Linked DNA regions of Acetoanaerobium sticklandii. The protein of the gene in region 1 interacts with the protein of each later gene in a pairwise test. Links are inferred from orthologs where the notes say so. Each region holds a gene or a part of one and is shown on either strand. Other genes may lie near its edges.

Region 1 (4,817 bases):
TTTTGCCAGCTGGTCTCCGCAGTCGCATCTAAGTGAGCCAAAAGCATCACCAGTAAGGCACTCTGAGTGTACTCTAACTAGTACATGTAGCTCCGGATTAATTTCTCCTTTGACTAGAGCCACATGATGCTCACCAGTGAGTGAATTTACATAACCCTTCATAACAAAATTTCCATATTTTGTAGGTAGCTGAGATATAGCTTCACACTTTACAAAAATTTCATTTTTCCTTCTATAGGCTATAAGGTCAGCTATTGTAATTAACTTCAAATTATGTAGCTTTGCAAACTCTATGAGTTCAGGCACTCTAGCCATAGTCCCATCATCATTTAAAATCTCACATATAACCCCTGCAGGCTTTAGTCCTGCTAGTCTTGCAAGATCCACTGCTGCTTCAGTATGGCCTGCTCTTACTAGCACTCCACCATCCTTTGAGCAAAGTGGAAATATGTGTCCAGGGCGAGTGAAATCTTCTCCGCTTACTTCATCATCCATAAGCTTTGTTATAGTTAAAGCTCTTTCGTGTGCGGATATCCCTGTGTGAGTCGTTTTATAATCCACAGACAGAGTAAATGCAGTTTCCTTTGGATCTGTATTGTTGCTCACCATAGCTCCTATCTTAAGCTCATCAAGCCTAGATTTAAGCGTAGGCATGCATACTAGTCCCCTGCCATATTTGACCATGAAGTTAATATCATCACCAGTTGCAAACTCTGCTGCCATAAGCAAATCGCCTTCATTTTCTCTATCCTCATCATCCACTACAACTACCATCTTGCCATTTTTTATATCCTCTATTGCCGATTCTATACTATCAAACATATTATCCCTCCAAAATTCTCAATATCGATGATGCTCTGACTCAAAATGATATATAACTTAGACTTTTAACATATATAAACTTTTAATATCCTTACATTTTTAAATTAATTTATTCTACTTATAAAAATCCATTTGAAGCTAAAAATCCCATATCTAGTTTACTTGGTTTCTCTATATTATCCTCAGTTAAATTTGAACTCAGTATATTTGAATTTGCTACAAAGATTTGAATGTATTTGCCAATCATATCGCATTCTATATTCACCATTTGACCTGGCATTGCTTTTTCTAGAGTAGTCATTTTCTTTGTATGTGGTATCACAGAAACTATAAAGCTTCTCTTCGTAACGCTAGCAACAGTAAGTGATATACCGTCTATAGAAACTGAGCCTTTTTCTATGATGTAAGGCAGTAGATTTTCACTTAGCCCTATTTCAATTAAAACTGCATTTTCATCTGGAGTAATTTTTATGATTTCACCAGTACTGTCTATATGTCCAGAAACCATATGCCCGCCTAGTCTATCTCCTAGCTTTAGTGCTCTTTCCAAATTCACCTTTGAGCCTTTTGTAAGTCTGTGAAGATTCGTTCTTTTTATAGTTTCGGGCATGACATCTGCCGTAAAGTTGTCAGCTGACTTTGATGTGACTGTAAGACAGATTCCATTTACAGCTATACTATCACCTATGTTCGCATCCTCTAGGACTTTGCTTGCCTTGATTGAAACTGAGGTTGATTTGCTACCTGGTCTTATATTTAAAATACTCCCTGTCTCTTCTATTAGTCCTGTGAACATCTTAAGCTCCTTTCCATATTCTAAGCAATTCAGTTAATAGCTTTGAACTAAATATTAAATCACAAACAGTCTAAAGCATTTATTTTATATAACCTTCGACTACAAAATCATTTTCAATATGAGTGAAATTCATAGATTTAAGATTTATGACCTCGCTCATACTGCTTGCTCCATATCCTCCTATAGGAGATTTTGCATTTGTTCCTCCGATAATTTTAGGAGCTATATATGCTCTAATCTTATTTACTAACTTAGCTTCAAGTAATGCTGCGCTAAGCTGTTCTCCTGCTTCAATCAAAATACTGTCCATTCCTAAAAATCCAAGCTCTTTCCAGAGCTCCTCTAAATCCACCTTGCCATCCTTTGATTTTGTCATGATTATTTTGGCTCCGTAATCCTCGAGCTTTCTGAGTTTTCCATCGCTAGCTGCCTCAGTAACTGCTATATAGGTATCTGATTTTGAATCGAGATTTATTATTTTAGCATCAAGACTGATTCTAGCTGCCGAATCCACAACTATTCTATGAGGCTCTCTTCCTTTTGAGTCAATAAGTCTTACATTAAGCGAAGCATCATCAGAGAGTATGGTTCCTATCCCTGTAACAACTGCACTTACACTGCTCCTTAATCTATGCACATCGGTTCTTGATTTCTCGCTAGTAATCCATTTGCTGTCTCCTGTGTGACAAGCTATTTTTCCATCTAGGCTCATGGCGTACTTTAGTATCGTAAAAGGAAGATTCGTAGTCATATAGTGGATGAAGACTTCATTTTGAATCTTTGCCATCTCTTCTAACACGCCTACAGTTATTTCTATATTGCTCTGCTTTAATTTTTCTATTCCGCTTCCAGATACAAGAGGATTGGGGTCAGTAGTCGCAACAACAACTCTAGCTAGCTGATTCTTAATTATTGCCTCCGTGCACGGTGGAGTCTTGCCTTGATGACAGCAAGGCTCTAAGGTAACATACATAGTTGCACTCTTTATATCCTCAGTAGCAGAATTTATTGCTTCAATCTCTGCATGGGATTTTCCAAAAGCAGTGTGATAACCTTCACCTATTACCTTGCCATCTTTTACTATCACTGCTCCGACCAAGGGGTTTGGATTTACATATCCTCTTCCTTTTTCAGCAAGTGAAAGAGCTAGTTTCATAAATTTTTCATCCGATTCGAGCATATCAATAACTCCCATATCTACATCAGTCCTTTCATTTTTACTAATCATTTATTAATATAATATTTATAATTATTTTTAAATACTTAAGAATATATCTTTTCTTATTATTCAATACTCATTCTATTCGCAATAGGAATCTAGCTAATATCAAATTACATTTTCTTATAAATCATGTTTATATATATTAATCTTCATAAAAAAGCTCTGGATATCAAAAAACATCCAGAGCATAATAGACCAAAAAATCTACATATAAAATCATCTTCTCCCATCCAGACTTTACTGTCGGTCTTGGAATTTCACCAAGTCAACCACTTTCGCAGTTCGCGGACTTTTACCGCCGGTCGGGAATTTCACCCTGCCCTGAAGAATATATTAAGTTGTATTATCATCATAAAAATATCACATACAAAATAAAAAGTCAACTTACTTTATTAAGTCCATCAAGTACTGTCCATAATCAGTTTTTTTCATCGGTCTTGCAAGTTTATTTAACTGTTCATCTGAAATATAGCCTTTTTTGTAGGCTATTTCTTCTATGCATGCTATATATAGCCCTTGTCTTTTTTGGATTGCCTCAACAAAATTAGAAGCCTCTAATAGAGATTCATGAGTCCCCGTATCTAGCCAAGCAAGTCCTCTACCCATAATCTCAACCTTTAGGTCTTTATTATTAAGATAATGCTCTATAACTGAAGTTATTTCTAGCTCACCCCGTTTTGAAGGCTTGACATTTTTAGCTATCTGGCTGACTTTATTATCAAAAAAGTATATGCCAGGAACTGCGTATGAAGATTTTGGATGCTCTGGTTTTTCTTCAATTGAGATAGCATTCATATCACTGTCAACTTCTACTACTCCATATGCTCTAGGATCTTTTACATAGCAGCCGAATATAACTGCTCCCGAATCTAAATTAGAGGCATTATGTAAGACATTTACAAGATTTGCTCCATAAAAAATATTATCCCCTAAAATCAAGCACACAGAATCATCTTCTATAAATTCTTCCCCTATAATAAAAGCTTCTGCTAGCCCCTTTGGTTGATTTTGTACAGCATAGGAGAAATCCATCCCTATATCAGAACCATCTCCCAGAAGCTCTTCAAAATCAGAAATGTCTCGTGGCGTTGAAATAATAAGCACCTCTTTAATTCCTGCGAGCATAAGCACTGAAAGAGGATAGTAAATCATTGGTTTGTCATAGACTGGAAGCATCTGTTTTGAAACAGATTTAGTTATAGGATAAAGCCTAGTGCCAGATCCTCCTGCTAATATTATTCCTTTCATGATGTAACCCCTTTCCAAGTTTTATATTAATATATTATCACATTTACAAGTATACGCTTTATTATTATCTACTTGATTATACCGAAATTTTATTTTTTTGTGTAAAAAAACTTATGTAGGGTAGATATAAAATAGAGATAATATATTTTGAAAAATAAAGGAGGCATTACTATGAATTTTGATATGCTAAAAGGTAAATTCAATCAGATACTTGGAGATGCTAAAACAGAGTTTGGTAAATTAACTGACGACGAGCTTAAAATGCTTGAAGGTCAAAGAGATAAATTCATCGGAGTGGTTCAAGAAAAATATGGAATCGCTAAAGAGGAAGCAGAGAAAAAAGTTAATGAGTTTTTGAAAAAATACTAATACCAACTCCACCCATTAAAGAAATCAAAAAAGTCTAGATGCGAATTTGCATCTAGACTTTTTTTGATTAGATTTTAAACTGTGCTACTAACGCTTGAAGCTCTTCTGCAATCTCTGCTAGACTTTCTCCAGAGTTTGCGATTTCCTCAATTGTTGCTGCTTGCTCCTGCATAGAAGCTGATGCCTGCTGAGTTCCTGCCGCATTTTCTTCTGATATAGCAGATAGGTTCTCAGATAGAGATATAATTATATCTTTATTTTGTATCATTAGCTTTGAGGATTCATTTAATTTTTCTATTATGTCATTTACTGAATCTATTGCTCTTGCTATGGCTTCAAATTTTCCTTCAGTGTCTTTTA
Region 2 (3,889 bases), 540 kb from region 1 along the record:
AATTAATTTCATTGGGTTTGACATGATTTCACCATCCTAATAAATTGTTATATACATATCTTACCCATAGAAACGCAATTTTGGAACTCTATATTGAAAATTCTCCGATATTTCTATATTTATTAAGTCTCTTTTCTAATAGAGTATCTCTTTGAATACCTTCAATTTTAGAAAGTCCCATTAACAATTTTGACCTAATAAGCTCTGCAGTTTTTGAAGGATTATCATGAGCACCTTTTCCAGGTTCTTTGATTATTTTATCTACAATTCCAAACTGCTTTAAGTCTTCTGCTGTCAGCTTCATCATTGAAGCCGCTTCACTGCTTCTAGAAGAATCCTTCCAAAGAATACTTGCAAACCCTTCTGGCGATAAGACTGAGTATATAGCATTTTCTAACATCCAAATTTCATCTGTAACTCCAAGGGCAAGAGCCCCTCCGCTTCCACCTTCACCTATAACTATAGATATAGTTGGAACCTTTAGCCCAGCCATTTCTATCAAGCAAGTTGCAATAGCTTCACCTTGGCCTCTTTCTTCTGCTCCTAGTCCACAGTAAGCTCCAGGAGTATCTATAAAGGTTACGATGCTTCTACCAAATTTTTCTGCTTGCTTCATGAGTCTAAGAGCTTTTCTGTACCCTTCAGGGCTTGGCATACCAAAATTCCTATAAATATTTTCTTTAGTATCTCTACCTTTTTGATGACCTATTACCGTTACACTTTTGCCATTTAGAGAAGCTATTCCCCCAACTATTGCTGGATCGTCCTTAAAGCATCTATCTCCATGGAGTTCTATAAAATCGTCAAATATATGCTTTATGTAATCTAAGGTAGTAGGCCTTTTTTTATGCCTAGCTAGATTAACTCTATCCATTGCTGATTTCATTAAGCCTCTTTCCTTTCTTTATGAAAGAAGATCAGTTTCGAAAGTACAGTTTTAAGATCTTTTCTTTCTACTATTTTATCTACAAAGCCTTTTTCTTTTAAGAATTCTGCACTTTGAAACCCTTCTGGAAGTCTTTGCCTGATAGTCTGTTCTATAACTCTAGGACCTGCAAATCCAATAAGCGCTTTAGGCTCTGCTAAAATAATATCTCCTAGCATTGCAAAGCTCGCTGTTACTCCTCCAGTTGTCGGATGAGTAAGTACAGTTATATATAGTAGTCCTTCTTCTTTATGTCTGCCAAGAGCTGCACTTGTTTTAGCCATTTGCATAAGTGAAAAAATACTCTCTTGCATTCTCGCTCCACCTGAGGCACAAAATATAACTAGTGGATATCTTAGCTCAATAGATTTTTCAACTGCTCTAGTTATTTTCTCTCCTACAGCACTTCCCATACTTCCCATCATATATCTTGAATCCATAACAGCTAAAACCACATCTTCAGTGTTAATCTTTGCTATGCCAGTTATCACAGCTTCCTTTAATCCAGTTTTTAGAGTTGATGTCTTGGTCTTTCTTTCATAATCAGGAAAATCTATTGGATTTAAGCTTTGAATATTCTCATCTAACTCTATGAAGATCTCATTATCCGTTATAAGCTCAATTCTGTCCCAAGCACTAAGCGGCATATGGTATCCACATGATGGACATACCTGCTTTGTCTCTTCTAAATCATTGGCATATATATTGGATTTACATGAACCGCATTTTATCCACATTCCTTCTGGAATATTCATAACTGCATCTTTTTTTAACTTTGCATATTGTGTTTTTTTAAAGAGTTGTTCAAAAATGTTAATCAACCCCCATGCTATTTTCTATAAAACCAGTATCATACAATCCTGATTTGTAAACATTGTTTTCCATTATCTGAAAATGATAATCTACATTTGTAATAACTCCATCAACAACAAACTCGCCTAAAGCTCTTTTCATTTTCATGATTGCTTCATCTCTTGTAGTTGCGTATACTATTAGCTTTGCTAGCATTGAATCGTAGTGTGGCGGTACGCTATAGCCTTGATATAAAAACGAATCCACTCTGACGCCATTTCCACCTGGTATATGAAGGCTGTTTATCTTTCCTGGCGAAGGTCTAAATCCATTAGAAGCATCTTCGGCATTTATCCTGCATTCTATCGCATGACCTAATATCTTTACATCAGCTTGAGCGTACTGCATTTTATGTCCTGCTGCAATTAATACCTGCTGCTTTACTATATCTATACCAGTTACCATCTCAGTAACAGGATGTTCTACTTGAATTCTAGTATTCATCTCCATAAAATAGTAATTCCCATCTTTGTCTAGAAGAAATTCTATAGTTCCTGCATTTTCATACCCTACAGCTTTTGCTGCAGCTACGGCATCATTTCCTATAGCTTCTCTAAGCTCGTCACTAATTACTATACAAGGTGCTTCTTCTACCATCTTTTGATTCTTTCTTTGGACTGAGCAATCTCTTTCACCTAGGTGAATTACATTCCCAAATTTATCTGCTAGAAGCTGAACTTCCACGTGCTTTGGATTTACAATTACCTTTTCTATATAAAGGCCATCATCTCCAAAAGCATTTTTCGCTTCAGTTGCTGCATTTTTAAATGCATTTTCAAAGTCTTTTTCTGAAGTAGCCATTCTCATACCCTTGCCACCACCACCAGCAGCAGCTTTTATCATAACAGGGTATCCAATATCATTTGCTATTTTATGACCCTCACTTATTTCCTTAACAATTCCATCTGAGCCTGGGATTACGGGAATTTTTTGAGCTTTCATCATTTCTTTAGCTCTAGATTTGTCTCCCATTTTATTTATGGTTTGCCAAGATGGTCCTATAAAAGTCAAATTGCATTCCTCACACATCTTTGCAAACTTTGCGTTCTCTGATAAAAATCCAAATCCTGGGTGAATAGCTTGAGCTCCAGTAGTCAGAGCAGCACTTAATATATTCATGCTGTTTAAGTAGCTATCCTTAGATTTAGCTGGACCAATACATACAGCTTCATCTGCAAGCTGAACATGAAGGCTGTCTTTATCTGCTTCAGAATATACTGCTACACTGGCGATTCCCATTTCTCTAAGGGTCCTGATTACTCTTACAGCAATCTCTCCTCTGTTAGCTATGAGCACTTTAGTAAACATAATTCTAAACTCCCTCTATGAGAAATAGCGGCTGCCCAAACTCAACTGCTGATTCATTTGCTACTAATATCTCAACTATTTTTCCATCTAGCTCAGCTTCTATCTCGTTCATCATCTTCATAGCTTCAATGATACATAGGACATCGCCTTTTTTGACTGTATCTCCTACTTTGACATAGGCTGGTGAATCTGGAGATGGACTACTGTAAAAAGTTCCTACGATTGGTGATTTTACTTCTTTGCCATTAAGAGATTTAGTTACTTTCTCTTCCGGCTTTGATTCTATATGTATCTGTACTTGGTCTTTTGTTTCTTCAACGGCTGGCGTTGATGTCATCTGAACAAATGCGCCTTGCTTTTTAAGCTTTATTTCCATTCCTGGAATCTTAAGCTCTATATCACTAAGTCCAGCGCTATTCATTAACATAGCCAATTCTTTTATCTCGTTTATTTGCATAATTCCTCCAAAATATATAGTTTGATTATGAAATAGTTTGATTATCAAATCATTTTATATTCAAACTATATAACATTAGATATCCTTTGTCAAATATTTTTTTGAAACATAAAAACTGCAAGAAAAAAAGCACCAAGGTTGTGAGCTAACATCAACCCTAATGCTTTTAAGTATGTATGAGTAAAAACTCATGCGCTAGGAAAATCCTAACGAATAAAAAGATTATATCAAATCTAATCAAAGAGTACAATATTATTTTTACAAATAAATTAAATTTTTATGGAAAATTCACTCAATTTAATTTTTTTATTGGTATAAACTATGTAATATTGAGACCATAAGATTTT

Evidence for each region. Proteins that work in one complex are often made in the same cells at the same time.
Region 2: the proteins of ribD (region 1) and CLOST_RS04675 interact in binary tests that used the Escherichia coli proteins (3 or more experiments, as listed by UniProt). The link is inferred for Acetoanaerobium sticklandii from one-to-one orthologs.

What each region holds. Positions count from the first base shown.
Region 1 is NC_014614.1:480,517-485,333, reverse strand. What follows is about bases 773-3,764. They hold ribD (bifunctional diaminohydroxyphosphoribosylaminopyrimidine deaminase/5-amino-6-(5-phosphoribosylamino)uracil reductase RibD), read right to left. Parts: upstream 2,847-3,764; coding sequence 1,698-2,846; downstream 773-1,697. Other genes in these bases: rfbA (glucose-1-phosphate thymidylyltransferase RfbA), read right to left, coding at 3,225-3,764; ribE (riboflavin synthase), read right to left, coding at 941-1,618; CLOST_RS02195 (bifunctional 3,4-dihydroxy-2-butanone-4-phosphate synthase/GTP cyclohydrolase II), read right to left, coding at 773-822. Also shown: more of CLOST_RS02195, read right to left, coding at 1-772; more of rfbA, read right to left, coding at 3,765-4,088; CLOST_RS02175 (CsbD family protein), read left to right, coding at 4,260-4,457; CLOST_RS13410 (methyl-accepting chemotaxis protein), read right to left, coding at 4,525-4,817. UniProt on the Escherichia coli protein: Converts 2,5-diamino-6-(ribosylamino)-4(3h)-pyrimidinone 5'-phosphate into 5-amino-6-(ribosylamino)-2,4(1h,3h)-pyrimidinedione 5'-phosphate.
Region 2 is NC_014614.1:1,024,138-1,028,026, reverse strand. The notes cover bases 913-3,889. They hold CLOST_RS04675 (acetyl-CoA carboxylase biotin carboxylase subunit), read right to left. Parts: upstream 3,086-3,889; coding sequence 1,739-3,085; downstream 913-1,738. Other genes in these bases: accB (acetyl-CoA carboxylase biotin carboxyl carrier protein), read right to left, coding at 3,090-3,542; accD (acetyl-CoA carboxylase, carboxyltransferase subunit beta), read right to left, coding at 913-1,737. In the rest of the region: CLOST_RS04690 (MarR family winged helix-turn-helix transcriptional regulator), read right to left, coding at 1-24; CLOST_RS04685 (acetyl-CoA carboxylase carboxyltransferase subunit alpha), read right to left, coding at 89-886; more of accD, read right to left, coding at 886-912. UniProt on the Escherichia coli protein: This protein is a component of the acetyl coenzyme A carboxylase complex; first, biotin carboxylase catalyzes the carboxylation of the carrier protein and then the transcarboxylase transfers the carboxyl group to form malonyl-CoA.